Cryptosporangium aurantiacum: one gene and its partner. The protein of the gene in region 2 interacts with the protein of the main gene of each other region in a pairwise test. Links are inferred from orthologs where the notes say so. Each region holds a gene or a part of one and is shown on either strand. Other genes may lie near its edges. The genes, in order: rplA and thrS.

Evidence for each region.
Region 1: the proteins of thrS (region 2) and rplA interact in binary tests that used the Escherichia coli proteins (3 or more experiments, as listed by UniProt). The link is inferred for Cryptosporangium aurantiacum from one-to-one orthologs.

Annotation. Positions count from the first base shown.
Region 1 is NZ_FRCS01000005.1:552,322-567,551, reverse strand. Bases 12,203-14,960 are described here. They hold rplA (50S ribosomal protein L1), read left to right. Parts: upstream 12,203-13,099; coding sequence 13,100-13,822; downstream 13,823-14,960. Other genes in these bases: rplJ (50S ribosomal protein L10), read left to right, coding at 14,316-14,888; rplK (50S ribosomal protein L11), read left to right, coding at 12,576-13,010; nusG (transcription termination/antitermination protein NusG), read left to right, coding at 12,203-12,351. Outside these bases: BUB75_RS20310 (putative bifunctional diguanylate cyclase/phosphodiesterase), read left to right, coding at 1-575; BUB75_RS20305 (ANTAR domain-containing protein), read right to left, coding at 572-1,255; BUB75_RS20300 (M50 family metallopeptidase), read right to left, coding at 1,392-2,102; BUB75_RS20295 (hypothetical protein), read left to right, coding at 2,304-2,711; BUB75_RS20290 (putative bifunctional diguanylate cyclase/phosphodiesterase), read left to right, coding at 2,844-5,435; rpmG (50S ribosomal protein L33), read left to right, coding at 5,843-5,974; BUB75_RS20270 (MaoC family dehydratase N-terminal domain-containing protein), read left to right, coding at 6,190-6,642; BUB75_RS20265 (MaoC family dehydratase), read left to right, coding at 6,642-7,070; BUB75_RS20260 (TetR/AcrR family transcriptional regulator), read left to right, coding at 7,182-7,757; BUB75_RS20255 (DHA2 family efflux MFS transporter permease subunit), read left to right, coding at 7,840-9,267; BUB75_RS20250 (pyridoxal phosphate-dependent aminotransferase), read right to left, coding at 9,357-10,580; preprotein translocase subunit SecE, read left to right, coding at 11,179-11,532; more of nusG, read left to right, coding at 11,629-12,202; rplL (50S ribosomal protein L7/L12), read left to right, coding at 14,979-15,230. UniProt on the Escherichia coli protein: One of the primary rRNA binding proteins, it binds very close to the 3'-end of the 23S rRNA. Forms part of the L1 stalk. It is often not seen in high-resolution crystal structures, but can be seen in cryo_EM and 3D reconstruction models.
Region 2 is NZ_FRCS01000011.1:111,774-127,147, forward strand. Bases 6,261-9,162 are described here. They hold thrS (threonine--tRNA ligase), read right to left. Parts: upstream 8,763-9,162; coding sequence 6,759-8,762; downstream 6,261-6,758. Other genes in these bases: BUB75_RS30725 (HIT family protein), read left to right, coding at 6,261-6,585; BUB75_RS46585 (hypothetical protein), read left to right, coding at 9,004-9,162. In the rest of the region: BUB75_RS30700 (LemA family protein), read right to left, coding at 1-207; BUB75_RS30705 (glycosyltransferase family 4 protein), read right to left, coding at 279-1,475; BUB75_RS47270 (phosphatidylinositol mannoside acyltransferase), read right to left, coding at 1,493-2,632; pgsA (phosphatidylinositol phosphate synthase), read right to left, coding at 2,629-3,342; BUB75_RS30720 (elongation factor G-like protein EF-G2), read left to right, coding at 3,705-5,987; more of BUB75_RS30725, read left to right, coding at 6,010-6,260; more of BUB75_RS46585, read left to right, coding at 9,163-9,750; BUB75_RS30740 (TetR/AcrR family transcriptional regulator), read right to left, coding at 9,791-10,402; BUB75_RS30745 (organic hydroperoxide resistance protein), read left to right, coding at 10,485-10,904; BUB75_RS30750 (type III polyketide synthase), read left to right, coding at 10,933-12,087; BUB75_RS30755 (isoprenylcysteine carboxyl methyltransferase family protein), read left to right, coding at 12,084-12,599; BUB75_RS30760 (FAD-dependent monooxygenase), read left to right, coding at 12,605-13,633; BUB75_RS30765 (DmpA family aminopeptidase), read left to right, coding at 13,669-14,796; BUB75_RS30770 (STAS domain-containing protein), read left to right, coding at 14,946-15,374. UniProt on the Escherichia coli protein: Catalyzes the attachment of threonine to tRNA(Thr) in a two-step reaction: L-threonine is first activated by ATP to form Thr-AMP and then transferred to the acceptor end of tRNA(Thr). The rate-limiting step is amino acid activation in the presence of tRNA.

The DNA of each region.
Region 1 (15,230 bases), on a different replicon or contig from region 2:
TCGCCGCGCGGCAGGTGACCGACCCCTCGCTGCTCAACGACGTCGCCGTGGTGCTGGACCGGACCGGGCTGCCACCGGAACGGCTGCAGCTGGAGATCACCGAGAGCGCGATCGTCGGCAGCGTCGAGGCGCCGAGCGAGGTGTTGCAGGCGCTGGCCGGCGAGGGCGTCCGGATTGCGATCGACGACTTCGGCTCCGGCTTCTCCAACCTCTCGACGCTGCGGCACCTCCCGGTGCGGGAGCTGAAGCTGGCCGGGCCGTTCCTCCAGGACATCGCGAACGAACCACCAGCGGTGGGGCCGGGGGAGGCCGCGGCAGCTCCGGCGGCGATCGCGCAGGCCGGACGGGCGCTCGAGCGGCGTCCGGCGGATCGGGAGGCCGGTGCCGACCACGACGTCGTCGGTGCGCTGGTCGGGCTGGCGCACGCGCTCGGGCTCAGCGTCACCGCCGAGGGCGTCGAGACCGCCGGACAGGCCGAGCGCCTGCGGGAGATGGGCTGTGACGCCGGGCAGGGCTGGTACTTCGCCAGCCCGATGCCGCCCGACGAGTTCGCCGCGTCCCTGGCGCAGGCCTAGTTCCGGGCCTGACCCCCCTCGGTGGCGAGGTCGGCCGACGCGAGGGTCTGCCAGGTCACCAGGACGACCGTGCTGATCCGGACCGCGTGCAGCCGCACCGATCGCCGCGCCACGTCGTCCACAGTGTTCTCGCCGTCCGCGGGCCAGGGGGCGGTCACCAGCGCACCGGTCGCCAACGCCCGGCGGCAGGCGTTGAGCAGCAGCGTCGCCGGCGGGCCCGGGAAGAGCGAGCTCGCGGTCGCGCGCAGCAGCCGCTCCCGGGACCGGCCGGTCCAGCCCACCGCGGGCCGGTTGGCGTGGTCGATCTGGAAGTCGGCCACCGCGCCACGCTCGGTCGGTACCGGGCTCACCACCATCGCCGGCTCGCCGAACGCGTTCAGCGCCCGGTCGATCCAGTTTCCCCGTCCGCCGTCCGCGCCGACCGCACCGGACCGCGCCACGACGTCGGCGGCGATCTGGACGAGCTTCACGTTCGTGCTCTGCGAGAGCGTGACCAGTCGCGTGAACGCGGCCTCATCGTCCACTCCGTAGCGCTCCATGAACACGCCCTTGGCCTGTTCGATGACGGCGCGACGGCTCATCGCCTCGCGCAGGCCGTCGATTTCGGCCCGTGCCGTCAGAAGCTCGTCGCGCAGCGTCGCGACGTCGCTCGGGGTCGCGGAGTCACCCGCAGCAACCACTAGCCAGCCACCCCTCCCATTAGGGCGGCTGGCTGCTCAACCGTGTTCCCGAAGATGTGCGGCTGCCATTATGCCGATCGTCCGCGAGTGGTGCTGCAACCCCGTCCCCGGTCGGTGACCCGAACGTGACCGGACGTCAGCCCAGGAGCCAGCGAGCGCCCAGCAGAAGGCACGTGAGCGCGACGAACGCGAACAGCGCGACCCAGAGCAACGGATGGAGCCCGGTCAACCGCGCGAGCTGGTCGGCGTCCGACTGTGGGGCTTGTCCGCGGCGGCGGAGCCGCTGCAGTTCGACCACCGGGCGGGCGCCGCCGACGAGCAGGAACCAGGTGAACGCGTAGGCGAACCCGGCCTGCGCGGTGGGCGTGCCGAACCACGACACGACGAACACGAGGCCGCCGGTCACCAGCACCGACGCGACACCGTAGACGTTGCGGATCATCACCAGCAGCGCGGCGAGCCCGACCACGGCGAGCCAGAGCAGCGCGGTGATGTGCCCCGCGGTGAGCAGGACCGCGCCGAGCAGACCCAGCAGCGACGGCGTGATGTAGCCGGCGGCGCCGGTGGCCACCATGCCCGGCCCGTACGGCTTGCCGCGAGAGACCGTCACGCCGGAGGTGTCGGAGTGCAGGCGGATGCCGGTCAGCCGCCGGCCGCTCAGCACCGCCGCGGCCGCGTGGCCGCCCTCGTGTGCGATCGTCACGACGTTCCGGGAGATCCGCCAGAGCGGGTGCGGGACGACCGCTACCAGCGCTACGACCGCGGCCGTCAGCACGAGCCACCGTGGCGGGTCGGGCTGCGTCCCCAGAACGTTGGTCCAGACCTCGCTCAGGCTCCGCCCGTCCACCTGGCTCCTTCGCGATCCGCCTGCAACTGTCGCGGGCAGGGTCGCACATCCCCACCAGCGTCGGTCGAGCAGGCGGGGGTGGGCGTTTACGGAGGGTGGTGCCCCTGTGATCAGAGCGTGAGATAATCCATTATTGGGGTCATTGAAACCTATCGGACTCAGTGTCCGATTCGGCAGTTGTGGCACTTGCGAGGGGGAGCGATGCGGGGAGATTCCGCGGGTAGGACGGCCGGCGGCCTGGTCGTCGCCGTCGGTCTGGTCACCGCCGTTGCCGGCGGCCTGTTCGGGACCCCGGCGCACGCGGCCACCGGGACCACCGAAGCGACCGGCCACCGGGCCATCGGGGATACCGGCACAAAAGCCGGGACGACGTCCGGCACGGTCGAGGGGCAGGGCGAGCCCACCGAGGGCACGCCGGGCGCCGGGAGCAGCTGGACGGTACGCCGGTCGGTCACCGACGGGGTGACGGTGACGGTCACGGGCGCGATTCCCGCGGGCGTCACGGAGTCGGTCACCGAGTCGGTCGGTGGGGCCGTGACCGGGGCGGTCGCCGGGACCGTATCCGGGTCGGTTGATACCGGCCTGCCCATTGGGTCCAGCTGGACCTGACCGTTGCGCCGAATTCGTGCACCTTTCCGGGAAGACCGATCAGCAGGTCCTGCATGATGTGATCGCCGAAGCTGGGCCGTCCGTGCTCCTTTCATCCGGATGGACGGGCTGGAAACTGCCGGGGAGGTGCGCGTGGCCGACGTGACGAGGCGGCGCATCGCCGGGGTGCCGACCCGTCTCTGGCCACTCGTTCTCGTCACCGCCGCGGTCGGCGCCGCGGGCACCCAAGCGGCGATCACGGTCGCCGGCGGGGGCCTCGCGCCCGCCTGGCTGATCCCGATCTTCATCGGGTTGTTCCTGGTCGGCGAGGCCACGCAGCTGCACGTCCAGCTGCGCCGCGAGACGCACTCGTTCTCGATCTCCGAGATTCCGCTGGTCCTCGGCCTGTACTGGCTCTCGCCGCTGGCGCTGGTGCTCAGCCGGCTGACCGCGGTGATCGTGGTCAACGCGGTTCGCCGCACCACGCCCCACAAATTCGTCACGAACACCACGGTGGCCGCCGCCGAGACCGGCGTCGCCGTCGCGGTGTTCGCGTACATGAGCCCGCTCGACACCACTCAGCCGCTGCTCTGGATCTCGATGCTGCTCGCGGTGGGGCTCGCCGACTTGGTGAGCTTCGCGGGCATCCTGGCCGCGATCACGCTCTACGAGGGGCGCCCGGCGCCGGTCGCGGTGACCCGGCTGGTGATCGCCTCGATCTCGGTCGGTGTGCTGAACACCACGGTCGGCCTCGTCGTGCTGATCGTGCTCAAGGTCAACATGCTGGCGCTGGTGTTGCTGGTCGTGCTGGCGGTGGTGCTCGTCATGGGCTACCGCGCCTACGCTCAGTTCCTCGCCCAGCACAAGAGCCTGGGGGAGTTGTACGCGTTCACCAGGGCGGTGAGCACGGCCAGGCAGGAGAACAGCCTCGCCGACACGATGCTGACCAGGGTTCGGGAACTGCTCTCCGCGGAGTCCGCCACGCTCTGGATGCCGGCCCTCGGACGCCACCCGGAGACCGCGCTGGTCGCCCGGGTCGACCAGGCGGGCCTGATCGACGAACAGCTGGGTGAGGACCCGATCCGGCGTCGGGTGCTCGACACCGGCGTCACCGTGCATCTGGGCCCCCGCGGCGCCAACGCCGACCTGCGGCTGCGCCGGGCACTGCGCGGACGCGACGTCAAAGACCTGATCGTGGTCCCGCTCCGCTCGGGCACCGCGGTCGTCGGCTGCCTGGAGGTCGCCGACCGGCTGCACGACCTGGCGACGTTCGGGGCCGCGGACGTCCGGCTGCTGGAGACGCTCGCCGCGCACGCCGCGGTTGCCGTGGAGAACTCCCGCCTGGTCGAGCGGCTGCGTTATGACGCGTATCACGACACGACGACCGGGCTGCCGAACCGTCGCCGGCTGGTCGAGGCCGTCGAGGCCGCGATCGCCGTCGATCCGGTGCCCGACGAGGTCGTGGCGCTGCTCGAGTTCGATATCGACGCCCTGCGCGGCGTCAACGAGACGCTGGGCCACAAGGCGGGTGACCGGCTGCTCGCTGAGGTCGGACGCCGTCTGCGCGAACACGCGCCGGACGGTGCCCTGGTCGCGCGCCTCGGTGGCGACGAGTTCGCGGTGCTGCTGCGCGCGTCGGGCGTCGACTGCGTGGTGGCGCTCGCCACCGACCTGCGGCGGGTCGCGATCGAGCCGTTCCCGCTGGAGAACTTCACGATCGAGGTCGGTGCCGCGGTCGGCGTCGTCCTGTTCCCCGACCACGCCGACGACAGCGAGACGCTGCTCCGCCGGGTCGATGCGGCCACCGACGCCGCGAAGGCGTTGCCACGTGGCGTGGCGGTCTACAGCGGCGCGATGGAGTCGCGCAGCGTCCACCGGCTGGGGTTGGTGCCCGAGCTTCGGCGGGCGATCGAGCAGGACGAGCTGACCGTCCACTACCAGCCCAAGGTGGCCCTGGCGACGCGCGAGCTGATCGGCGTCGAATGCCTGGTCCGGTGGAACCACCCGGAGCAGGGCCTGCTGATGCCCGGCGAGTTCGTGCCGGTCGCCGAGCACACCGGCCTGATCGGGCCGCTCACCCGGTGGGTGCTGCGGAACGCGCTGGCCGAGTGCCGCCGCTGGCAGGACCAGGGGCGTCCGCTCGGGGTCTCGGTCAACCTGTCCGCCCGCACGCTGCAGGACCCGGACTTCCCCGACGAGCTCGACCAGTTGCTCGCCGACGCCGGGGTGCCGCCCGAGCTACTCACGCTGGAGATCATCGAGGGCGGCGCACTGACCGATGCGGAGCGCCCATTGGCGACGCTGCGGCGGCTCGCCGAGCGGGGCGTCCGGCTGTCCCTCGACGACTTCGGGGTCGGGACGTCGGCGTTCAGTTACCTCCGCACGATCCCGGTCCACGAGATCAAGATCGACCGCTCGTTCGTCCTGGGCATGAACACCGACGCGGCGGACCTCGGCATCGTCCGGTCGATCGTCGGGCTGGGCCGCCATCTGGGGCTCTCGGTGGTGGCCGAGGGCGTCGAGAGCGAGCGGGCGCTGGCGCACCTGGAGGAGATGGGCTGCGACATCGCCCAGGGCTTCCTGTTCGCCCGGCCGCTGCCGCAGGACCGGCTGGAGTCGTGGGTCGCTGCGCGGACCGAATCGACCACGGAGTCGTCGGGGGATCCGTCCGGGGAATCGTCCGGCGACGCCGCAGCGGCCGACGAGGCGACGCGCCGGTTGCGCGTCGTCGGCCAGCACGGATAACCGCTGGTCAGAAGGCTTTTTGTGCGGATGGGCGATACCGATTTCGCATCCGCGGGGCGGGCCGTGTAACCTTTGCAGCGGCTCGCAAGGCCCCCTTAGCTCAGTCGGCAGAGCGTCTCCATGGTAAGGAGAAGGTCTACGGTTCGATTCCGTAAGGGGGCTCCGATTCCGGCCTCGGCCGGTGTGCCCGGCAGTGCAGGCTTGCTGCCATGGCGGTGTAGCTCAGATGGCAGAGCAAGCGGCTCATAATCGCTGTGTCGCCGGTTCAAGTCCGGCCACCGCTACCGCCACTCCCGGTCGGCCACACGGTCGGCCGGTGCCAGGTAAGCTAGTTGGTCGAGTCCCGACCCGATCTTGTAGAAAGAGGCACTCCCGTGGCCGCCACCGACGTCCGACCGAAGATCACGATGGCTTGCGTGGAGTGCAAGAACCGGAACTACATCACTAAGAAGAACCGGCGGAACGACCCCGACCGGCTCGAGGTGAAGAAGTTCTGCCCGAATTGTGGCAAGCACCAGCCCCACCGCGAGACCCGCTAAGAAGTTCTGCGCCGCGTTGGGTTGTGGCAAGCACCAGCCCCACCGCGAGACCCGCTGACTTTCGCGCTCAACGGCGCCGCCCCTGTGGGGTGGCGCCGTTTGTGTGTGAGACGGGCCACGGTCGGCGGCGGGACGTTACCGGTAGGTTGCGGTGAAACTCGACCCGAAGGAGGCGCCGTGGCCGACCGGACAGACGTAGCGCTGGTGAGCGCACGATGAGCGCCGCGGACGCGATCGGGCGCACGTACCCGAAGACCGCGCCCTACGAAGTCGGGCGGGAGAAGATCCGGGAGTTCGCCGAGGCGATCGGCGACCTCAACCCCGCGTACCTCGACCCGGCAGCCGCCCAGAAGCTCGGCCACCCCGACGTGATCGCGCCGCCGACGTTCCCGATCATCTTCACGATGCGCTCGACCGCCGCCGCGACCTTCGATCCGGAGGTGGGGATGGACTACAGCCGGGTGGTCCACGGCGAACAGCGGTTCGTCTACACCCGGCCGGTGCGCCCCGGTGACCGCCTCGTCTGCGAGACGACGATCGAGGACGTGAAGAACCGCGCGGGCAGCATCTTCCTGTCCATGCGTACGGACGTCACCACCGAGGACGGCGAGCCGGTGCTCGCCGCGTACGCGCTGATCGTCTCCCGTGCCGCCGAGAAGGAGAGCTGATGGCCGCCACCGTCTCCTACGACGACGTCGAGGTCGGCACCGCGCTGCCCGCGAAGACGTTCCCGATCCAGCGGCAGAACCTGGTGATGTACGCGGGCGCCTCCGGCGACTTCAACGTCATCCACTGGAACGAGCGGATCGCGACGTCCGTCGGGCTGCCGAACGTCATCGCGCACGGCATGTTCACGATGGCCGAGGCCAGCCGGGTGCTCACCGAGTGGGTCGGTGACCCGGGAGCGGTCGTCGAGTACGGGGTTCGGTTCACCAAGCCGGTCGTGGTCCCGGACGACGACAAGGGTGCCGACCTGCTGGTCTCCGGCGTCGTGACCGAGAAGCTGGACGACCGGCGCGTGGCCGTGGAGCTCACCGCTCACGCCGGCACCGACAGGGTCCTCGGCAAGGCCAAGGCCGTACTCCAGCTCGCCTGACCCGCGACTTGACGCGAAACCGGCCTCTAAGCGCGCCTTAGAGGCCGGTTTCGCGTTATCGGGATTCCGCGACCTATTGACTAAGTAGTGATTGGTCAATAACTTGGGTCCATGAGCCCAGGGACGCGCCTTAGTGCTGACGAGCGACGCGAGATGGTCGTTCGGGCCGCCCTGGTCGAGTTCGCCCGGGGCGGGTTCGACGGCACCAGCACCGAGACGATCGCCCGCCGGGTCGGCATCAGCCAGCCCTACCTCTTCCGCCTGTTCCCGAACAAGAAGGCGCTGTTCGTCGCCACTGTCGACCTCTGCTTCCGCCGAGTCGTCGAAGCGTTCGAGGGCGCTGCCGAAGGCCTGGCCGGCGCGGACGCGATGGTCGCGATGGGTGATGCGTACACCAAGCTGATCGGCGATCGTGACCTCTTGATGCACCAGCTCCAGACCTACGCGCAGTGCGACGATCCGGAGATCCGCCAGGCCGCCCGCAACGGCTACGGCCGGCTCTGGGCGACCGTGCAGCGCATCGGTGGCGCGACCGACGATTCGGTTCGGCAGTTCTTCGCCTACGGCATGCTCTGGAACGTCGTCACGGCGATGAGCCTCGACTCGTACGACGCCCCGTGGGCGCGCCTGTGCGTTCCCGAGGCCATGCGCGAGGGGCTGGAGTTCCTCGACGCCCCGCAGCAGTAACGACCCGAGTCCCGGCGCCGCGGCCGGGACTTTTTTCGACCCAACGAAGTTATTGACCAATCACTACCTGGGGAGCCTCGCCATGTCCGCGCCACCCTCCACGACCCGATGGACGTTCCCCGTGACCACGCTGGCGGCCTTCATGGTGTCGCTGGACAACCTGGTCGTCACCACCGCACTCCCGGAGATCCGCACCTCGCTCGGCGCCGACCTCGCCGACCTCGAGTGGACCGTCAACGCCTACACGCTGACGTTCGGCGTCCTCCTCCTCACCGGTGCGACGCTGGGTGAACGCTTTGGACGCCGCCGCATTCTCGGCCTCGGTATCGCGCTGTTCACGGTCGCGTCGGCGCTCGCGGCGCTGGCCCCGAACGTCGGCACGCTGATCGCCGCACGGGCCGTTCAGGGCGTCGGCGGCGCGATGATCCTGCCGCTCACGCTGACGATGCTGTCCGCAGCGGTAGCGCCAGAGCGACGCGGTGCCGCGCTGGGGGTCTGGGGAGCGGTCTCCGGGCTCGGCGTCGCGTTCGGCCCGCTGATCGGCGGGGCGGTCGTCGACGGATGGGCCTGGCAGTGGATCTTCTGGATCAACGTCCCGGTGGGCATCCTGCTGGCGCCGATCGCGCTGACCCGTCTCTCGCCGGCACGGGGCACGGCGCAGCGTCTCGACCTGCCCGGCCTCGGCCTGATCACCGCCGGTCTGCTCGGCATCGTGTGGGGCCTGGTGCGCGGCAACGCGGCCGGCTGGGGCAGCGCCGAGGTCGTGGGTTCGCTGGTCGTCGGCGGCGCCCTGACCGCGCTGTTCGTGGCCTGGGAGGCCCGCACCGCCCACCCGATGCTGCCGCTACGGCTGTTCCGCAACCGGGGCTTCGCCGCGAGCAACGCCACCGCGATGCTGTTCAGCTTCGGGATGTTCGGATCGATCTTCCTGCTCGCCCAGTTCCTGCAGACCGTGCAGGGGGCCGGTCCGTTCGAGGCGGGCCTGAAGATGCTGCCCTGGACCGCGATGCCGATGCTGGTCGCGCCGCTGGCCGGTCCGCTCTCCGACCGGATCGGCGGGCGCCCGCTCCTGGTCGTCGGTCTGCTGCTGCAGGCGGCCGGGCTCGCCTGGCTGGCCGGGACGATGGCGCCGGACACTCCCTACTCCACGCAGTGGCCGGCGTTCGTGATCTCCGGGATCGGCATGGCGCTGTTCTTCGTCCCGATCGCGAACGTGGTGCTCGGGTCGGTGTCGGTCGCTGACACCGGCGTGGCGTCCGGTGCGAACAACGCGATCCGGGAGATCGGGGGCGTGTTCGGGGTGGCCGTGCTCGCGGCGGTCTTCTCGCACCAGGGCGGCTACGCCTCGGCGCAGTCGTACTCGGACGGCACCAGCGTCGCGACCTGGGTCGGCGTCGGTGTGGTCCTGGCTGGCGCGGCCGCCGCGGTCTTCGTCCCCGGTCTCCGGCGCTCGACGCCCGAGCCGGTTGTGCCGCCGCTGGCCCGCGAACCCGAGCCGGTGCCCGCCTGACCAACTCGAAGCGGGCCCGTTCGGGCGAGCCATGGCTCGCCCGAACGGGCCCGCTTCGCTGTGAAGGCGTGTGAAGGCGTGTGAAGGCGTCAGTGGGCTTCGGCGAGCAGCTTCTGGAGACGGGAGACGCCCTCGACGATGTCGTCGTCGCCGAGCGCGTACGAGAGCCGGAGGTAACCCGGCGTGCCGAACGCCTCGCCCGGAACGACCGCGACCTCGACCTCGTCGAGGATCACCGACGCGAGCTGCGAGGACGAGGAGATCTGAACGCCGCGCAGCTCCTTGCCGATCAGCCCCTTGACCGACGGGTAGGCGTAGAACGCACCCTTCGGTTCCGGGCAGTAGACGCCGTCGATCTCGTTGAGCATCCGGACGATCGTCTGGCGGCGACGGTCGAACGCGGTCTTCATCTCCTCGACCGCGGACAGGTCACCTTCGACGGCGGCCAGCGCGGCCCGCTGCGACACGTTGGCCACGTTCGAGCTCAGGTGGGACTGGAGGTTGGCCGCCGCCTTGACGACGTCGGTCGGGCCGATCAGCCACCCGACGCGCCAACCGGTCATCGCGTAGGTCTTCGCGACGCCGTTCAGGATCACGGCCTGGTTCGCCAGCTCCGGGACCGCCTTGACGATCGAGACGAACTCGGCGTCGCCGTAGATCAGGTGCTCGTAGATCTCGTCGGTGATCACCCAGATGCCGTGCTCGAGCGCCCAGCGGCCGATCGCCTCGACCTGCTCGGCGGTGTAGACCGCGCCGGTCGGGTTGCTCGGCGAGCAGAACAGCAGCGCCTTCGTCTTCTCGGTGCGGGCGGCCTCGAGCTGCTCGACCGTGACCAGGTAGTCCTGGGTCTCGTCGGCGATGACGTCGACCGGGACGCCGCCGGCCAGGCGGATCGCCTCGGGGTAGGTGGTCCAGTACGGCGCCGGGAGGATGACCTCGTCGCCGTCGTCGATCAGCGTCGCGAACGCCTCGTACACGGCCTGCTTGCCGCCGTTGGTGACCAGGACCTGGTTCGCGGCGACCTCGACGCCGGTGTCGCGCAGCGTCTTCGCCGCGATCGCGGCCTTGAGCTCGGGCAGGCCGGCGGCGGGGGTGTAGCGGTGGTTCTTCGGGTCGCTGCAGGCGGCGATCGCGGCCTGGACGACGTAGTCGGGGGTGGGGAAGTCGGGCTCGCCGGCGCCGAAGCCGATCACCGGGCGCCCGGCCGCCTTCAGCGCCTTGGCCTTGGCATCGACGGCGAGCGTGGCGGATTCGGCGATGGCACCCACCTTGGTCGAGATGCGGCGGGCGGGCGAGGTGTCAGCTGCGGTCATGGCTTCCACTCTGGCAGACCGGGCTGTGCGGGTGCGCGCCTATAGTTCGCGGGCCCGCGCGATGCCGGTTTGGGAGATTCGTCGGCGACCCCGTACACTCATCGCTCTGGGGCGTGCTGACGCCCGACCCGCCAGCCCCTGGTCGGACGGCGGGTTGTCGTCGCGCTCGCCTCAGGGAAGTATGTTGCAAAGCGCGTTGCCGCACCCGCGGCAGTGCGAAGGGGTGTAGCTCAATTGGCAGAGCAGCGGTCTCCAAAACCGCAGGCTGCAGGTTCAAGTCCTGTCACCCCTGCACCGACCTCGCCCGACGAGGGGAACTAAGGCTCCGACAGGCGAGTTAAGAGCACGAAGCAACGACTGACGACGGGAAGGCAGAGCGACAGAGTCCGACAGCAAGGACTCCAGCCGCCCCGCCCGAACGAAGCAACGACTGACGACGGGAAGGCAGAGCGACAGAGTCCGACAGCAAGGACTCCAGCCGCCCGGCCCGAACGAAGCAACGACTGACGACGGGAAGGCAGAGCGACAGAGTCCGACAGCAAGGACTCCAGCCGCCCGGCCCGAACGAAGCAACGACTGACGACGGGAAGGCAGTCCGGTGGCCGACAGCAAGGGCAGCGCCCAAGCGGCGGAGCGGTCTGCAGCTAGCGTCGCCGCGAAGACCGACGGTTCGCCCAAGCTCCCCAAGGCCGGTGGCAAGGGCCCCGTCGACAAGGGGCCGCGCAAGGGCACCAAGGAGCGTCGACCCAATCCGATCTCCCGGTTGATCAGGTTCATCCGCGAGGTCGTCGCCGAGCTGCGCAAGGTGATCTGGCCCACCCGCAAGGAGCTGATCACCTACACGTCCGTGGTCGTCGTGTTCGTGACGATCATGACCGCGATCGTGTGGGGCCTCGATGCCGGCGTCGCCAAGATCGTGATGTGGGCGTTCGGGGCGAACAGCGACTCCTAGTTCGCCCCCGAGGCCGGCCCGCATCCCGGGTTGGCCTCGTGTCGCGTCCGCGTGCGGGACAATGGATTAAACCCACAGACAGAGAAGAGCCATCGCGTGCCCGACTACGACGAGGATTTCCGCCTTCCCGAGGGAGGCGAGACCGCCGCCCTGACCGATGACGCCGAGGCGTCGGCCGACGTCGAGGCGCTCGCAGCTCCGACTCCGGCCCCCGCGGCCGTCACGCCCGACGACGAAGAAGACCCGGTCGAGGAGCTGCGCCGCGCACTGCGGATGGCCCCCGGCGAGTGGTACGTCGTGCACTCCTACGCCGGCTACGAGAACAAGGTCAAGACCAACCTCGAGAGCCGCATCACGTCGCTGAACGTCGAGGACTACATCTTCCAGATCGAGGTGCCCACTCAGGAGGTCACCGAGGTCAAGAACGGCAAGCGGCAGCAGGTCCAGTCGAAGGTCTTCCCGGGCTACCTGCTGGTCCGGATGGAGCTGACGCCGGAGTCCTGGTCCGCGGTGCGGAACACGCCGGGCGTCACGGGCTTCGTCGGGGCCACCTCGCGCGCCGACCGTCCGAGCCCGCTGAGCCTCGAAGAGGTCGTGAAGATCCTCGCGCCGACCGTCCAGAAGGAGGTCAAGGCGCCGGTGAAGGTCGTCGACTTCGAGGTCGGCGATTCGGTCACGGTCACCGAGGGCGCGTTCGCCACGCTGCCCGCCTCGATCAGCGAGATCAACCCGGACGCGCAGAAGCTCAAGGTGCTCGTCTCGATCTTCGGCCGAGAGACCCCGGTAGAACTCAACTTCAACCAGGTCTCGAAGATCTAGTGGGCGGCCCGCTCAGGACGACGCTGACAGCCGCGCCGGGCGACTTGAGTATGACGGTATACGCGACGTCGCCCGGCGCGGATGCCAGCGCCGCCCTGAGCGGGCTCCAGGTCAGAACATGGCGCCCGCTGTGCTTCCGGCATCATTAGTGGTGTCCGGTTGTAACCGGCAAATGTTCCCCGGAGAGTCCGGGGGACTGCAGTAGCCCAGGAAAGCCCAGGAAGATGCCTCCGAAGAAGAAGAAGCTCTCAGCAATCATCAAGCTCCAGATCAAGGCCGGCGCTGCGACGCCTGCGCCGCCGGTCGGCCCCGCGCTGGGTCAGCACGGCGTGAACATCATGGAGTTCTGCAAGGCCTACAACGCGGCCACCGAGTCGCAGCGGGGCGACATCGTCCCGGTCGAGATCTCGGTCTACGAGGACCGCTCGTTCACGTTCGTCACCAAGACCCCGCCGGCCGCGCGGCTGCTGCTCAAGGCCGCCGGTGTGCCGAAGGGTTCGGGCGAGCCGCACAAGACCAAGGTCGCCACCGTGACGCGGGACCAGGTCCGGCAGATCGCTGAGACCAAGATGGTCGACCTGAACGCGATCGACCTCGACCAGGCCGAGAAGATCATCGCCGGTACGGCGCGCTCGATGGGCATCACTGTCCAGGACTGAGCGTCCGGCACCGCAGCACCACCGAGAAGTCGTGGGAGAGCCGAGCGCGGCTCACTAACCACGAACTCCGTTAGCTAGTAGGAGATGAGATGAAGCGCAGCAAGGCGTACCGCACGGCGGCGGAATCCGTCGACAAGACGAAGCTCTACAGCCCGCTCGAAGCGGCGCGGCTGGCCAAGACCACCAGCACCACCAAGTACGACGCGACCGTCGAGGTTGCGATCCGGCTCGGCGTCGACCCTCGCAAGGCCGACCAGATGGTGCGTGGCACGGTCAACCTGCCGCACGGCACCGGCAAGACCGCTCGCGTCATCGTGTTCGCGGTCGGCGACAAGGCCGCGCAGGCCGAGGCCGCCGGCGCCGACGCAGTGGGCTCCGAGGACCTGATCGAGCGGATCCAGGGCGGGTGGCTGGACTTCGACGCCGCCATCGCGACCCCGGACCAGATGTCCAAGGTCGGCAAGATCGCGCGGATCCTGGGCCCGCGCGGTCTCATGCCGAACCCGAAGACCGGCACGGTCACGCCGGACGTGACCAAGGCGGTTGCCGACATCAAGGGCGGCAAGATCAACTTCCGCGTCGACAAGCAGTCGAACCTGCACCTCGTCATCGGCAAGGCGAGCTTCGACGACACGAAGCTGGTCGAGAACTACGCGGCCGCGCTCGACGAGATCAACCGCGCCAAGCCGAGCGCCGCGAAGGGCAAGTACCTCAAGAAGGTGACGTTCACGACCACCATGGGCCCGGGCATCCCGGTCGACCCGAACCGGTCGCGCAACCTCACCGAAGAGGACGCTGCGACGTCTGCCTGACGCTCGGTCATCCCGCATCACGACGAGGCGGCTCCCGATGGGGGCCGCCTCGTTCGTCGTCCGGCTGAGGGATGAATGGGGGCATTGCGTCTCGCGCACACTGCCATCGCGGAGTGGGCTGGTAACTTGGCGATCGAAGGGTGGGCCGAGCCGGAGGGGGCGTCGCCGAGTGCGCTCCTCGGCGCGCAACACGGACGACGCCCCCTCTTGTCCGCTGTTCCCTGTGACGCGGGGAACGCGTTTTGCTGATACCGGATGGCGCACGTATTCTGGTCGATGACATCCACCGAAGACCGCTGGTCGCTGTGCTGAGTTCGCTCGGTACGGCCGAAGGTCCCGCCTCGCGCGGGCGACCCGCGCAGGCCGGACGGTCGCCGTAGGTCCCGTGCAGATCTCTGCGCGAATGGCTTGTGTGCTGCCCCGTGCGCCCTGCGCCGGGGCGTCTCTCGTTTCAGGCAGGTACGACCAGCCCGAGTTACGAGAGAGGAGGCCCATGGCTGACACTCAGGCCCGCCCCGACAAGGCGGCCGCGGTGGCTGAGCTGACCGGCGGTTTCCGCGACTCGGCGGCGGCGGTGCTCACCGAGTACCGCGGACTGACGATGGCGCAGATGACCACGCTGCGTCGTTCGCTCGGTCGCGAGACGACCTACGCGGTCACGAAGAACACGCTCGCGAAGATCGCCGCACGTGATGCCGGTATCACCGACATCGACGAGCTGCTGACCGGTCCGACCGCGATCGCGTTCGTCAAGGGTGACCCGGTCGAGGCCGCCAAGGGCCTGCGGGACTTCGCCAAGGCCAACCCGCTGCTGGTGGTCAAGGGTGGCGTGCTCGACGGTCGCAAGCTGAGCGCCGAGGACATCACCAAGCTGGCCGACCTGGAGTCGCGCGAGGTTCTGCTCGCGAAGCTCGCGGGTGCCATGCAGGCCAAGATGGCGCAGGCTGCCGCGACGTTCAACGCGCTGCCGACCCAGTTGGCCCGGCTCGCCCAGGCCCTGCAGGAGAAGAAGGCTGCCGAGGGCGGCGCCGACGCTCCCGCTGCCGAGGCTTCGGCCGAAGCCTGATCGTCCCCGCGTTGGGGCTGATCAGCCTCGCCGCACTCACATACGCGCTGGGGTGACCCCCTGGCACCCCGATGAAAGGAAACGCCTGACATGGCGAAGCTCAGCACCGACGAGCTGCTCGACGCGTTCAAGGAGATGACGCTGATCGAGCTCTCCGAGTTCGTGAAGCTCTTCGAGGACACCTTCGACGTCAAGGCTGCCGCTCCGGCCGCCGTCGCCGTTGCCGGCCCGGCCGGCCCCGGCGCTGCCGCCGAGGCCGAGCCGGACAAGGACGAGTTCGACGTCATTCTCGAGGGCGCCGGCGACAAGAAGATCCAGGTCATCAAGGAGGTGCGTGCCCTC
Region 2 (15,374 bases):
GGGGCGGCCGCTGGTCAGCGCGGCCTTCGCCACCTCGTGCACGCCGGGTAGCTCAGCGGCGGCCTCGGCACGACGGCCGAGCTGCTCCTCCAGCGCGTCCAGAGCGGCGCGGGTGCGGGCGGTGAGCCTGGCGATGCGGCGGGAGAGCCACCAGACGTAGAGCAGCACGAGCGTCAGCGCCACGACGATGACGACGGGCCAGTCCACGCGTCGACTGTATCGGGTATGTGCATCGTGAGTGTTACGGCGTGATGGTTACGACAGCGCGCAGTAAAACCTCACCGCAGCCGCTCGCGCAGATACTGCGGCAGACGGTGCGTGGAGATCTCGTCCGCGTCGGTCACCATCGGTTCGCTGGGGTATGCCGCGACCGCGCTCTGGTACACGTCGACGACCCGTGCCGCCACCACCGGCCAGTCGAACGCCTCGACCGTCGAGCGCCCGACCGCCGCCAGTGCCGCCCGCTGCGCCGGGTCGTCGAGCAGCTCACCGACCCGCTCGGCCAGCGCCGCCGGCCTGCCGGTCGGGAACAGTGCACCGGCCCGCCCGTCGTCGAGCACGCGGCGGAACGCGTCCAGGTCGCTGGCGACGATCGTGGCACCGGCCGCCATCGCCTCGGTCAGGATGATCCCGAACGACTCACCGCCGGTGTTCGGTGCCACGTACAGGTCGACGCTGCGCAGCATCCGGGCCTTGTCGGTCTCCGAGACCATGCCCAGCAGCGTCACCCGCGGCCGTAGCGCGCGGGGCAACGCATCGAGCGCGTCGTCGGCGTCGCCGGGTCCTGCGACGAGCAGCCGGAGGCCCGGCCGCTCCGGTGCCAGCGCGGCGAACGCGTCCGCGAGCACCGTGAAGCCCTTCCGCGGCTCGCCGAACCGCCCGAGGAACCCGAGCGCGCCGCCCTCCCCCGGCCACCCCGGGAGCGGGGCCGCGTCCGCGAACTTCCCGACCGCCACGCCGTTCGGGATCTCCACCGCCCCGCCGTCCAGGTGCTCGACCTGCACCCGGCGGGCCAGCGCGGAGACCGCGATCCGCGCGGTGATCTTCTCCAGCACCGGTTGCAGGGCGCTGTGGACCGCGGCGAGGGTGCGCGACCGCTGGGTCGCCGTGTGGAACGTCGCCACGATGGGACCGGTCGCCACGACACAGGCCAGCAGCGACAGCGACGGCGCGATCGGCTCGTGCACGTGCAGCACGTCGAACCGGCCGTCGCGCAACCACCGCCGCACCCGCGCCAGCGAGATCGGCCCGAACGCCAGCCGGGCCACCGACCCGTTGTACGGCACCGGCACGGCTCGCCCGGCGGGCACCACGTACGACGGCAGGTCAGCGCCACCGTCCGCGGGCTCCTCGGCCGGTGCGAGCACCGACACCTCGTGGCCGAGGCCGATCAGCGCCTCGGCCAGGTCCCGGACGTGCGCTTGCACGCCCCCGGGCACGTCGAACGAGTACGGGCAGACGATTCCGACACGCATCCGTGCGTCCCCGGCGATCAGTCGGCTGTCCGCCGCCGCCGCCGTGGCGGCAGGTCGGCCAGCCAGAGCGGCTGCAGCATGTGCCAATCCACCGGATGCTCCGCGATGCCTTCCGCGAGCGCGTCGGCAACCCGCTGCGTCACGGCCGCGACCCGCGCGGCGTCCCGGTGCCCGTCTTCGATTTTTACGCTGTGCGGCGCGTCACCGCCCGAACGGTCACCACCGTCCGACGTACCGCCGTTCGCGTGCACCTTCGTCGGGGTGGCGTCCGGCTGCTCGTCCGCCGCAACCGTGGCCACCGCACCCGCGGCGGCCGGCTGCTCGGCGTCCGCCTGCGCAGCGGCCTGCGGGGCAGGCAGGCCCGGCGTCACCGCCTCCCCCCGCACCACCGCACTCCCGGGGCCGGTCTCGATCGGACCGATCAGCCGCGCCCGGGTCACCGGGCCGTCGTTCCAGAGCGCGAGCCCGAACAGCGGCGCGCCGGTCCGCAGCGCCAGTACCGCGGGCCCGGCGGGCATCTTCGTCCGCTCCCCGAAGAAGTCGACCTCGATCCCGCGCGCCGAGAGGTCCCGCTCGCTGAGCAGCACCGCCACCCGGCCCGCGCGCACCCGCTCGGTCAGCACGTCCAGCGGTGGCCGGGACGCGCCGGTGAGCGGCAGGATCTCCATCCCCAGCGCCCGCCGGAACGAGAGGAACCGCTGATAGAGGTCCTCGGGCTTGAGCCGCTCGGCGACCGTGGTGACCGGGACGCCGTGCAGTGTCGCCCAGGCACCGGCCAGGTCCCAGTTCCCGGCGTGCGGGAGCGCGACGACCACGCCCCGCCCGGCCGCGACGGCCCGATCGAGCTCCTCGACGTTCTCCAGCACGAACCGCCGCTCGATCTCCGCGTGCGACCACTCCGGCATCCGGAACGCCTCGTACCAGTACCGGGCGTACGACTGCAGGCCGCGCTTCGTCAGGTCGGCCAGGTCGGCGTCGGACATCTCGGGACCGACGACCCGGCGCAGGTTGGCAGCCAAGCGGCGCACGCTCGCGCCGCCGCGACCGGCCATCCAGCCGGCACCGCCCTCGAACAGCGCCCGCACCGGACGCTCCGGAAGTACCCGGACCAGCTTCCACCCCGCGGCGTAGGCCGCGCCCGTCACCCGCTCGTTCACCCCTGCTCCCGCCCGGCCTCAGCGGTGGGCCCACCAGTGGGCTCAGCAGGGGGCTCAGCGGGCGGGGGTGGAACCGGGCCGGTGTCCAGCGGCCGGGCCGGGCGGACGCGGTCGTCGCGGGTCTGGTTCCAGACCGCCCGCACCCGCTGCCCGACCGTGAACGCCGCCAGCGCGGTGAGCAGCCAGAGGACCCACTCGATGCCGCCGGGCACCCCGAGCACCTCGAGGACGCCACCGAAGCCGACCAGCACCAGCCGCTCGGTGCGCTCGGCGATGCCGACGTTCGCGGTCAGCCCGAGGCCTTCCGCCCGAGCCTTCGCGTACGACACCAGGACGCCGGTGATCAGGCAGAGCAGCGCCGCGATGCCGGCCGAGTCGCGCCCCTCGGTGAACAGCCAGTACGCGGCCGCGGCGAAGATCGACGCGTCGGCGAGCCGGTCGCAGGTCGAGTCGAGGAACGCGCCCCACCGGCTCGACCAGCCGCGCGCTCTGGCCATCGCGCCGTCGAGCATGTCGGTGAGCGCGAACAACGTGATCGCGATCCCGCCGGCGAGCACGTGGCCGGGGACGACCAGGAAGATCGAGGACAGTACGACACCGGTCGTCCCGATCAGCGTCATCGCGTCCGGGGTGAGGCCGGTGCGCACCAACGCGGCGCCGATCGGGCCGGTCACGCGGGTGATCCGGGCGCGCGCCAGGACGTTGAGCATCGGAATCCGTTCTCGAAGGGGGCGGCAGCGGCGTGCCCACGATAGCCGCTACCTGGGCGGCTCCCACTCGGGCGCCGGATCCGCCCCGGCGGCGCCCTCGTGGGCACTCCCGCCGCGACGGCCCGCGCGGGCAGGCGGATCCGACCCGCGGAGGAAGGGCGCCCTTACTCACCTCGCGTCCGGATCGCCCGACACAATTGGGCTTGTCGGATCGGTGCAGCAAGTCCCGGCGTCCGCCAGGGCTTGCCCCGTACCGGGGCGGCGGTGTGGGATCGATCACACGGACCTGTCTTCCGGTGGCGCGGCCGGGATGTGCGCCGGCCGCCGGCCAGGCGTCCCGGCGAGCGCGAGGAGGCACCCCGATGGCGCAGAAAGTGGCTGGTAGCCCCGACCGGGCGGCATCCGCCGGGCCGGTGGTCGACGATCCCCGGTCCCTACGCAACGTCGTCCTGGTCGGCCATTCCGGGGCCGGCAAGACGACGTTGGTCGAGGCTCTGCTGGTAGCAACCGGAACAATCTCCCGGGCCGGATCGGTGGTCGACGGGACGACGGTCTGCGATTGCGACCCCGCAGCGGTACGGCAGCAGCGGTCGGTGACGCTGACCCCGGCGCCGATCGTCCACCGCGGCGTGAAGATCAACCTGCTCGACACCCCCGGCTACGCGGACTTCGTCGGTGAGCTGCGGGCCGGCCTGCGCGCGGCGGACGCGGCGCTGTTCGTCATCTCCGCGGTCGACGGCGTGGACGCCAGCACGATCGCGCTGTGGGAGGAGTGCGCCCGGGTCGGGATGCCGCGGGCGGTCGTCGTCACCCGGCTCGACCACCCGCGCGCGGACTTCGACGAGGCGGTGGCGATCTGCCAGCGGGTGTTCGGCGACGGGGTGATGCCGCTGTACCTGCCGGTGCACGAGGCGATCGAAGGCACCGTGGGGTCGGCCGCTGAATCCGGTAGCCGCCAGACGCTGTCCGACTTCCTCGGCGGCATCGACGGCGCCACCGAGCAGACCCGCACCGCCGGTCTGTTCGGTCTGGTCACCCAGCAGATCTACGACTACAGCGCCGGGGGCCCGGAACCGGTCATCCGCCCGGCCGACCCCGAGCACCTCGAACTGGTCGAGGAGTCCAGGAACAACCTCATCGAGGGGATCATCGCCGAGAGCGAGGACGAGACCCTGATGGACCGGTACCTGGCCGGCGAGGAGATCGACCCCGACGTGCTGATCACCGACCTGGAGACCGCGGTGTCCCGGGGCTCGTTCTACCCGGTCCTGCCCGCCGACCCGACGACCGGTGTGGGGCTGGCCGAGCTGCTGGACGGCATCGTCCGCGCGTGCCCGCCCCCGACCGAGCGGCCCACGCCCGCGGTGACGACGATCGACGGCGACCCCCGTGACGCGCTGACCGCCGACCCGAACGGCCCGCTGGTGGCCGAGGTGGTGAAGACGACCGTCGACCCGTACGTCGGCCGGGTGTCGCTGGTCCGGGTGTTCTCCGGGACGCTGCGCGCGGAGGACACCGTGCACGTCTCCGGCCACGGCGTCCGGACCCGGGACGACACGCACGCGCCCGACGAGGCCTGGGCCGACCACGACGCCGACGAGCGCGCCGCACACCTGTACTCCCCGCTCGGCACGCAGCTGCGCGAGGTGCCGTACGCGGTGGCCGGTGACCTCTGCGCGCTGACGAAGGTCGGCAGCGCGGAGACCGGCGACACGATCTCGTCGAAGGACAACCCGCTGCTGGTGGCGCCGTGGGACCTGCCGGAGCCGCTGCTGCCGGTCGCGGTCGTCGCGCGCAGCCGCAGCGACGAGGACGCGCTGGCCAAGAACCTCTCCCGGCTGGTCGCGGGCGACGCGACGCTGCGGATGGAACGCAACCCGGAGACCGGTCAGCTGGTGCTCTGGACGATGGGCGAGGCCCACGCGGACGTCGTCCTCGAGCGGCTGCGCGCGGGCGGCGTCGACCTGGACACCGAGCCGGTGCGGGTGCCGCTGCGGGAGACGCTCGCCGGCCCGGCCAAGGGGCACGGGCGGCACGTGAAGCAGTCCGGCGGGCACGGCCAGTACGCGATCTGCGACATCGAGGTGGAGCCGCTGCCGACCGGTTCGGGGTTCGAGTTCGTCGACCGGGTGGTCGGTGGGGCGGTGCCGCACCAGTACATCCCGTCGGTGCAGAAGGGCGTCCGGCAGCAGATGGAGCGCGGCCTGGTGGCCGGCTACCCGGTCGTCGACCTGCGGGTGACGCTGGTGGACGGCAAGGCGCACAGCGTCGACTCCTCCGACGCGGCGTTCCAGATGGCCGGTGCGCTGGCGCTGCGCGAGGCGGCGGCATCCGGGACGGTCAGCCTGCTGGAGCCGGTCGACGAGGTCGACATCACGGTGCCGGACACCTACGTCGGCCCGGTGATGAGCGACCTCTCCGGACGCCGCGGCCGGGTGCTCGGCACCGAACCGACTGGTGCTCGCGGAGAACCGGGACACGAGCGGACGATCGTGCACGCGGAGGTGCCGGCGACCGAGCTGGTGCGCTACTCCCCCGAGCTGCGGTCGCTGACGTCCGGCACCGCGACGTTCACCCGGACGTTCGCCCGCTACGAGCCGATGCCGCCGAACCTCGCCGCGAAGGCCCTCGCCGACCAAACCTGACCCGCTCCGTAGGATCGCTTGCATGACGGGCCCGGAGATCGAACGGCAGCAGGGGGCCGGCGACCCCGATCACTTCCAGCGACTGTGGACGCCCCACCGGATGGCGTACATCAAGGGCGAGGGCAAGCCTGCCGGCGAGGGAAGCGACGGGTGTCCGTTCTGCCTGATGCCGTCGCTGCCGGACGACCAGGGACTCATCCTGGCCCGGGGCGACACCGTGTACGCGCTGCTCAATCTGTACCCGTACAACTCGGGTCACCTGATGGTCGTCCCGTACCGGCACGTCCCCGACTACACCGACCTCGACGAAGCCGAGGTGGCCGAGCTCGGCGCGTTCACCCAGGACGCGATGCGCGCGGTGCGGAAGGCGTCCGGTGCCCACGGGTTCAACATCGGGATGAACCAGGGGTCGGTGGCCGGTGCGGGGATCGCCGCGCACCTGCACCAGCACGTGGTGCCGCGGTGGGGCGGGGACACCAACTTCATGCCCGTGGTCGGCCAGACCAAGGTCCTCCCCGAACTCCTCGGCGAGACCCGCACGCTGCTCGCCGCGGCCTGGGCCGACACCGCCGAAGCCGCCACCCTCGAGCGCCCGTAGCTCGCTTGCCCGGCGTCCACCGCAGCAATTGCTTGAGGCGCCGCCAGGCGCTGTTGTTTGAACCTGGAGCCCGTCCAGAGCGGCGCCGGCAGTCGAGCGGGCCGACGCCGTGACATCAGCGAAGCGTCATCAGGAGGCCCGCTCGCCTGTCAGCGTTGTTCTGGGCGGGCCGCCTACAGGGCGGACGGGCTCACGTTGGTGCGGGAGCGCACGACGTCGACGACGTGCTCGATCGCCTCGTCCAGCGGGACGCCGTTCCGCTGCGACCCGTCGCGGTACCGGAACGAGACCGTGCCCGCCGCCACGTCGTCGTCACCGGCGATCACCATGAACGGGATCTTCTGCTTCTGCGCGTTCCGGATCTTCTTCTGCATCCGGTCGCTCGCGGTGTCCACCTCGACCCGGATGCTCTGGCTGCGCAGGCGCGCGGCGAACTCCTCCAGGTACCCGACGTGGCCGTCCCCGATCGGGATCCCGATCACCTGCACCGGCGCCAGCCACGCGGGGAACGCACCGGCGTAGTGCTCGGTCAGCACCCCGAAGAACCGCTCGATCGAACCGAACAGCGCCCGGTGGATCATCACCGGCCGCTTCCGCGATCCGTCGGCGGCCTGGTACTCCAGCTCGAACCGCTCAGGCAGCATGAAGTCGAGCTGGATCGTGGACATCTGCCAGGTGCGGCCGATCGCGTCCCGCGCCTGCACCGAGATCTTCGGCCCGTAGAACGCCGCACCGCCCGGGTCCGGCACCAGGTCCAGCCCGGACTCGGTGGCGACCCGCCGCAGGGTCTCGGTCGCGACGTCCCAGACCTCGTCGTCCCCGATGTACTTCTCCGGGTTCTTGGTCGACAGCTCCAGGTAGAAGTCGTCGAGGCCGTAGTCCTTCAGCAGGTCCAGGACGAACTGCAGCAGCGAGGTGAGCTCACCCTCGATCTGCTCCTGGGTGCAGAAGATGTGCGCGTCGTCCATGGTCAGGCCGCGCACGCGGGTCAGGCCGTGGATGACGCCGGACTTCTCGTACCGGTACACGGTGCCGAACTCGAACATCCGCAGCGGCAGCTCGCGGTACGACCGCCCACGCGACCGGAAGATCAGGTCGTGCATCGGGCAGTTCATCGGCTTGAGGTAGTACTGCGCGCCCTCCAGCTCCATGGGCGGGAACATGCCGTCGGCGTACCAGTCGAGGTGGCCGGAGACCTCGTACAGGTGGCCCTTGGTGATGTGCGGGGTGTTGACGAACGAGTATCCGGCTTCCTCGTGCCGCTGCCGGGAGTAGTTCTCCAGCTCCCGGCGGATGATGCCGCCCTTCGGGTGGAACACCGGCAGGCCGGAGCCCAACTCGTCGGGGAAGCTGAACAGGTCGAGTTCTGCGCCGAGCTTGCGGTGGTCGCGCTTGGCGGCCTCTTCCAGGCGCTGCTGGTACGCCTTCAACGCGTCCCGGGTCGGCCACGCGGTGCCGTAGATCCGCTGGAGCTGCGGGTTCTTCTCGCTGCCCCGCCAGTACGCCGCCGCCGAACGCTGCAGGCTGAACGCCGGGATGTTGCGGGTGGTGGGCAGGTGCGGGCCGCGGCACAGGTCGGTCCAGACCCGGTCGCCGGTCTTCTTGTCGAGGTTGTCGTACATGGTCAGCGCGCCTTCGCCGACCTCGACCGACGCGCCCTCGGCGGCGTCGTCACCGGCTCCCTTGAGCGAGATGAGCTCGAGCTTGAACCGCTCGTGGGCGAGCTCGTGCCGCGCCTCGTCGTCGGTGATCGGGCGGCGGGAGAAGCGCTGACCGGCCTTGATGATCTCCTGCATGCGCTTCTCGAGGCGCTTGAGGTCGTCCGGGGTGAACGGCTTCTCCGGCAGGAAGTCGTAGTAGAAGCCGTTCTCGATCGGCGGGCCGATACCGAGCAGGGTGCCCGGGAAGACGTCCTGCACGGCCTGGGCCAGGACGTGCGCGGTGGAGTGGCGCAGCACGTTGAGCCCGTCGGGCGAGTCGATGAGCACCGGCTCGACCTCGGCGTCGGCGTCCGGGACCCACTCCAGGTCGCGGAGCTGACCGTCCGCGTCACGGACGACGACCGCGGCCTGCCCGCCGTCGACGGGGATCCCGGCGGCGACCAGCGCGTCCGCGGCCGTCGTCCCGGCCGGCACCACGACGGCGGCGGTCACGGGCGCGGAACGGGGTGCGGACACAGTTCTCTCCTCGACATCTCTGCGGGTGCCGGCTACTCGCTGCCGACTCGCCACGATGCTAGTCGGCGGGCGTCCCGAACCCGGCACCGGTTAATCCCGACACCGCCATCGGTTGCCAACTGTCGCCTGCACGACGGAACGGGGTCCGCAGGTGGCACGAAACCGGGATCCCCCGGCACACCGCCGTCCGTAGTGTCGTCGGCAAGCAAGCACACCCCTTTTGACGAGAACGGAAACCACGATGAGCGACAGCGGCGACACGATCGACTCCGGCGCCGACGCCCCCACCAGCACGATCGCCGACAACGATGTGCCGCTGGACTACGACGGCGACGGCGTCGTCGACGGTTACCTCCACCGGGAGGACGACGGCACGGCGTACGCGGTGCTCGACCTGGACCACGACGGTGAGTCCGAGACGGTCGCGGCCGACACCGACGGCGACGGCTACGTGGACGTCGTGGCGTCCGACACCGACGGTGACGGCGCGGTGGACTACGCGGTCGTCGACACCGACGGCGACCACATCGCGGACACCGCGGTCTACGACCGGGACGGCGACGGCGACTTCGACTACGCGGCCGTCGACACCAACGGCGACGGCGTGATCGACGGGACCGCCGCCGACACCGACAACGACGGTGACTTCGACGCGGTCGAGGTCGACTCCGACTACGACGGTGTCGTGGACGCGGTGGTCGTCGACACGAACGACGACGCCGAGTTCGACACGGTCTACTCCGACACCGACGGCAACGGCACCGTCGACACGGCGACCCCGATCGAGGACACGCCGGACCCGACGCAGCAGACCGCGGCCACCGACGCTGCGGCCGAGCCGACCACGACCACCACGACGACCACCACCACGACGACCACGACCGACAGCGCCGACAGCGCGACGACCGACACCACGACCGAGACGTCGACCGACCCGGCGACCGACCCGGCCACGGTCTCCGCCCAGCCGGCCGCCCCGGCCAGCTGATTCTCCCGCTCAGTGGGCGCTTCCGGCGCCCACTGAGCGCTCAGGCGGCGAGCAGGGCCGTGACCGACGCGCGGAGCGTCGCCCGCACCTCGGTGGGGTCGTCCAGTTGCCCGCCGACCACAACGCCGTCCCGCAGCATCACGAGCATCCGCGCCGCCGCGTCCGGGGTGGGGTGGTCGCTCGCCAGCAGCAGATCCCGCAGCGCGTCCGCGTACCAGCGCCGGTGGTCGGCGACGACCCGCCGCACCGGGCTGGCCGGGTCGGGGTATTCGACCGCGGCGTTGACGAACGCGCAGCCGCGGAAGCCCGGCCCGCAGGTGAATTCGCCCAGCGCGTCGAACATCGTCAGCACCACGTCGACCGGTTCGATGCCCGCCGACAGCGTGGCCAGCGCCGCCGCCTGGCGGTCGTGCAGGTCGGCGAGGTAGGCGCAGACCAGGGCGTCCTTGGTCGGGAAGTGGTGGTAGAACGTGGCCTTCGCGACGCCGGCCTCGGCGATGATCCGATCGATGCCGACCGCGCGGATGCCCACCGTGTAGAACAGCACGCTCGCGGTGCCGAGGATGCGACGGCGCGCGCTCGCCGGGCGTGCGTCCGGCGCGGTCTCGGACGCGAGACCGCCGGGGAGTTCGAGGGGAGGAAACGTCGGCACGCCTTGAAGTTACCAGACAGACCTGTCTATTCTGCGGGGTAGACAGACCAGTCTGTATGGCAACTTCGACGAAGGGACCGGCATGTCTGCGCTCTACACCGCGATCGCCACCGCCGACGGAAACGGCCGCAACGGGCACGTGCGCACGTCCGACAGCAAGCTCGACGTCCAGCTCTCGTTCCCGAAGGAGATGGGTGGCAGCGGCGCCGGGAGCAACCCCGAGCAGCTGTTCGCGGCCGGGTACGCGGCCTGCTTCTCCAGCGCGCTCGGGCTGATCGCCGGTCAGCGCAAGATCGACGCGTCCGAGGCCGCGGTGACCGCTGAGGTGGGCCTCGTCGCGGGCGAGAACAACGCGTTCGGGCTGGCCGTGACGCTGCGGGTCGAGCTGCCGGAGAGCCTGCAGGGAGAGGTCGGTCGCGAGCTGGTCGAGGCCGCCCACCAGGTGTGCCCGTACTCCAACGCGACCCGCGGCAACATCCCGGTCGAACTCGTCGTCGAGTAGGACGCGGCGCTGAGAGGCGCGGGCGGCGATCAGCGCCTACGGTCGAGCCATGACGCAGCTCGTCGCGGTCCATGGCGTCCTCCCCGACCACCGGTACCCGCAATCCGAGCTCACCGATCTGGTCGCCGAGGCCTGTCGGCTCGATGACGCCCAGCGGCGTTTCCTGGAGCGCGTCCATCGCGGCGCGGGCGTCCAGACCCGGCACCTGGTGCTGCCGATCGAGGAGTACCGCACGTTACGGGACTTCGGCGCCGCGAACGACGCGTTCCTCACCGGCGCGGTCGACCTCGGCTCGCGTGCGATCCTCGGCGCGCTGGCCGAGGCCGGCCTCACCGTGGACGACGTCGACGTGATCCTCGCGGTCAGCTCCACCGGCCTGGCGATCCCGTCGCTGGACGCCCGGATCGCCGGCCACATCGGCCTGCGCCCGGACGTCAAGCGCACGCCGATCGTCGGCCTGGGCTGCGCTGCTGGGGCGGTCGGCATCTCGCGGCTGCACGACTACCTGCGCGGCTGGCCGGACCAGGTCGCGGTCCTGGTCACGGTCGAGCTCTGCTCACTCACCGCGCAGTACGACGACCGGTCGCCGACCAACCTGGTGGCCAGCGGCCTGTTCGGCGACGGCGCCGCCGCCGTGGTAGCCGTCGGCCCGGAACGCGCAGCCGCCACGCCTGGCGTGGCCGGCTCGGCCGCCACGGCCGGGTCGGCCGCCACAGCTGGCTCGGCCGGCGCGCGGGCCTCGGCGCGGGGGCCGCGCGTGATCGCGACGCGCAGCGCGCTCTATCCCGGCACGTTCCGCACGATGGGCTTCGACGTCGGCGCCGGCGGCCTGCGGGTCGTGCTCGGCACCGAGGTCCCCGCGCTCGTCGCGGAGCACCTGCGCGCCGATGTGGACACGTTCCTCGCCGACCACGGGCTGACCAGGAAGGACATCACGACCTGGGTCTCCCACCCCGGCGGCCCGAAGGTGCTGGAAGCCGTGGAGACCGGCCTGGAACTCCCGGAGGGCGCGCTCGGCGCCAGCTGGAGCTCGCTGCGCCGGATCGGCAACGTCTCGTCGGCGTCCGTGCTCCACATCCTGCGGGACACTCTGGTGGATCGCCCACCGGAGCCGGATACGCCCGGCATGCTGTTGGCGATGGGCCCCGGCTTCTCCGCGGAACTGGTGCTGCTGCAGTGGTGAGCTTCTACACGATCCTCGTCCTGGCGGTCGGTCTCGAACGCGTCGCCGAGCTGTTCGTCGCCGTGCGCAACATGCGCTGGAGCTTCGCCCGCGGCGGCCGGGAGTACGGCAAAGGCCACTACCCGTTCATGGTCGTCCTGCACACCGGGTTCCTCGCCGGGTGCCTGATCGAGGTCTGGCAGGCCGACCGGCCGTTCCTGCCCTGGCTGGGATGGCCGATGCTGGTGCTCGTGGTGGCCGCGCAGGGTCTGCGCTGGTGGTGCATCCGGACGCTCGGCCACCAGTGGAACACCCGGATCATCGTCGTTCCCGGGATGCCGCTGGTCACCGGCGGCCCGTACCGCTGGCTCCGGCACCCGAACTACGTCGCGGTCGTCGTCGAGGGCTTCGCGCTCCCGCTGGTGCACACCGCCTGGGTCACCGCGCTGGTCTTCACGGTGCTGAACGCCGGGCTGCTGACCGTCCGGATCCGCGCCGAGGACGCGGCCCTGCGGGCTGCCTCGAGCACGTGACCGGGGTGATCGACCTGCTGGTGGCCGGGGGCGGCCCGGCGGGGCTGGTCACGGCGCTGCTCGCCGCGCGCCGCGGCCTCACGGTGACCGTGCTGGAGCCACGGGCCACCCCGATCGACAAGGCGTGCGGCGAGGGCCTGATGCCCGGAGCCGTCGAGCTCCTGTCGGAGCTCGGTGTCCAGGTTCCCGGCCTGCCCTTCCGCGGCATCCACTACGCGGACGCGACGCGCGGGGTCGACGCGCTGTTCCGGAGCGGCTCGGGACGGAGCGTCCGGGGCCTGGGCGTCCGGCGCACGGCGTTGCACGCGAACCTCGTCGACGCGGTAACGAGGGCCGGTGTCGAGATCGTGCCCCGCGCGGCGGACACCGTGGCCCAGGACGCCGACGGCGTCCGCGTCGCCGGGATGAGGGCCCGGTACCTCGCGGCAGCCGACGGGCTGCACTCGCCGATCCGGCGGCAGCTCGGGCTGCAGCGTCCGTCGAGAGGCCCCGCCCGGCACGGGCTCCGGCAGCACTATCGCGTCGCCCCGTGGACGGACCTCGTCGAGGTGCACTGGACGTCCGGCGCTGAGGCGTACGTGACCCCGGTGGCCCCCGACCTGGTAGGCGTCGCGCTCCTCACCACCGCACGGGGGCCGTACAACGACCACCTCGACGCGTTCCCCGCGCTGACGGCCCGCCTGGAACACCCGGTCGGCGCGGTCCGCGGCGCGGGCCCGCTCCGGCAGCGGGTCGCCTCCCGCGTCGCCGGCCGGGTGCTGCTGGTCGGCGACGCCGCCGGGTACGTCGACGCGCTGACCGGCGAGGGCCTCGCGGTGGCCTGGGCGAGCGCCGCCGAGCTCGTGGCCTGCGTCGCCGCGGACCGCCCGGCCGCGTACGAGCGACGCTGGCGCCGGGCATCCCGGCGGTACCGGGTGCTGACCGGTGGTCTGCTCTGGGCCCGCAACCGGCCGCTGCTGTCCCGGACGATCGTCCCGGCGGCGGCGCGGCTACCCCGCACGTTCGCGACGGTCGTGAACCAACTGGCCCGCTGACGCCCCCGCTCAGGCGACGCCCGATCATGGCGTCCATGGACGACGCCCTGCTCCGCACCCCCTCCGGCCGGCTGCGCGCTCGCGCGCTCGGAGTCCCGTTCCTCGGCACGCCCGGGCCCTGGAACGCGCTGACCGACGTGCCCGGCGTGGCCGTGGGCTACACGACGCTGGTCGAGGGTGCGGGCGTGCGGACCGGTGTCACTGCGATCCTGCCGCGCGGACGCGACGGCGTCGGCGTGCCGTGCGCGTCCGGCTGGTTCTCGTTCAACGGCAACGGCGAGATGACCGGGACGACGTGGATCAGCGAGAACGGCGCCCTGAGCACGCCGATCGCGATCACGAACACCCACGCGGTCGGCCCGGCGCACCAGGGCGTCGTCGACTGGATCGCCACCCACCACCCCCGGGTCGCCGAGCAGTGGCTGCTGCCGGTCGTCGCCGAGACGTACGACGGCGAGCTCAACGACATCAACGGGCGCCACGTCCGTCCGGAGCACGCGATCGCCGCGCTCGACGCAGCCACCACCGGGCCGCTCGACGAGGGCAGCGTCGGCGGCGGTACCGGCATGATCTGCCACGGGTTCAAGGGCGGTTCCGGTACGGCGTCGCGGATCGTGGAGTACGGCTCGGACCGGTACACGGTCGCCGCGTTCATCCAGGCTAACTACGGTGCGCGCCGGGAGCTGACGATCGCGGGCGTCCGGATCGGCGCGGATTTGGCCGAGACACACCCCGATCCGGTCGCGGGACCGGGCCGGAAACCGCCGGGCGCCGGGTCGGTGATCGTCGTGCTGGCGACCGACGCGCCGCTGCTTCCCGGACAGTGCGCGGCGCTGGCCCGCCGGGCGACGCTCGGCATCGGCCGGTCGGGCACCGCGGGCAGCCACTTCTCCGGCGACCTGTTCCTGGCGTTCAGCACCGCGAACGCGGGTGCGCTGACCAGCACGTTCCCGGCCGGACCGGTGGCGGACGACGAGTACGAGCAGCTGCGGTTCGTGCCCTGGGGCCGGATCGACCGGTTCTTCGACGCCGCGGTGCAGGCGGTGGAGGAAGCCGTGGTCGACGTCCTGGTGGCCAACGAGGACATGACCGGCCACCGCGGGTACCGGGTGCCGGCGCTCCCCCACGACGCCGTCCGCGCCGCGGCGGAGCGCGCGACGTAACGGCCGTTCATACCCAACGGAGAGCGCCCCACACGCCCGAGAACACCCCAATTTTTGGGATTCGGTACGATTGGTTCCCAACGGGTCGCTGACGAACACTTCGCGCTTCATAGTGGCCCCTGCACTGTGTCCGAGCTCAGGGAGACGCCGTGGACGAGCCCCAGCACCGCCTGGTCGTGCGCGCGCCGCTCTCCGCCGACGTCCTCGAGCCGTTCGCGTCCGGCGACGGCTCGCTGGACGTGGCGCGGGTGGTCGACGAGGAGACCCACTACGCGCTGTTCGTGCTCGTCGGCACGCTCGACGAGAGCACCGCGCCACAGACGCTGGAGCACCTGGTCGCGGCGGCCCGGCTGCCGGCCGTCGACCTGGTCATCGTCGACCTGCTCCGGGTGGCGTACCTGGGTGCGCCCGGGGCGGCCTGCCTGGAGGCCGCCTCGCGGGCGGCCGCGCGGCACGACGCGACGTTCGTCGTCTGCCGTCCCAGCCACTTCGTCCGGCGGGTCCTGGAGGCGGCCGGGCTGGCCGGGCTGATCGAGCACGACACCGACTGGCCGGACCTGCCCGGCCCGGCGTCCGGG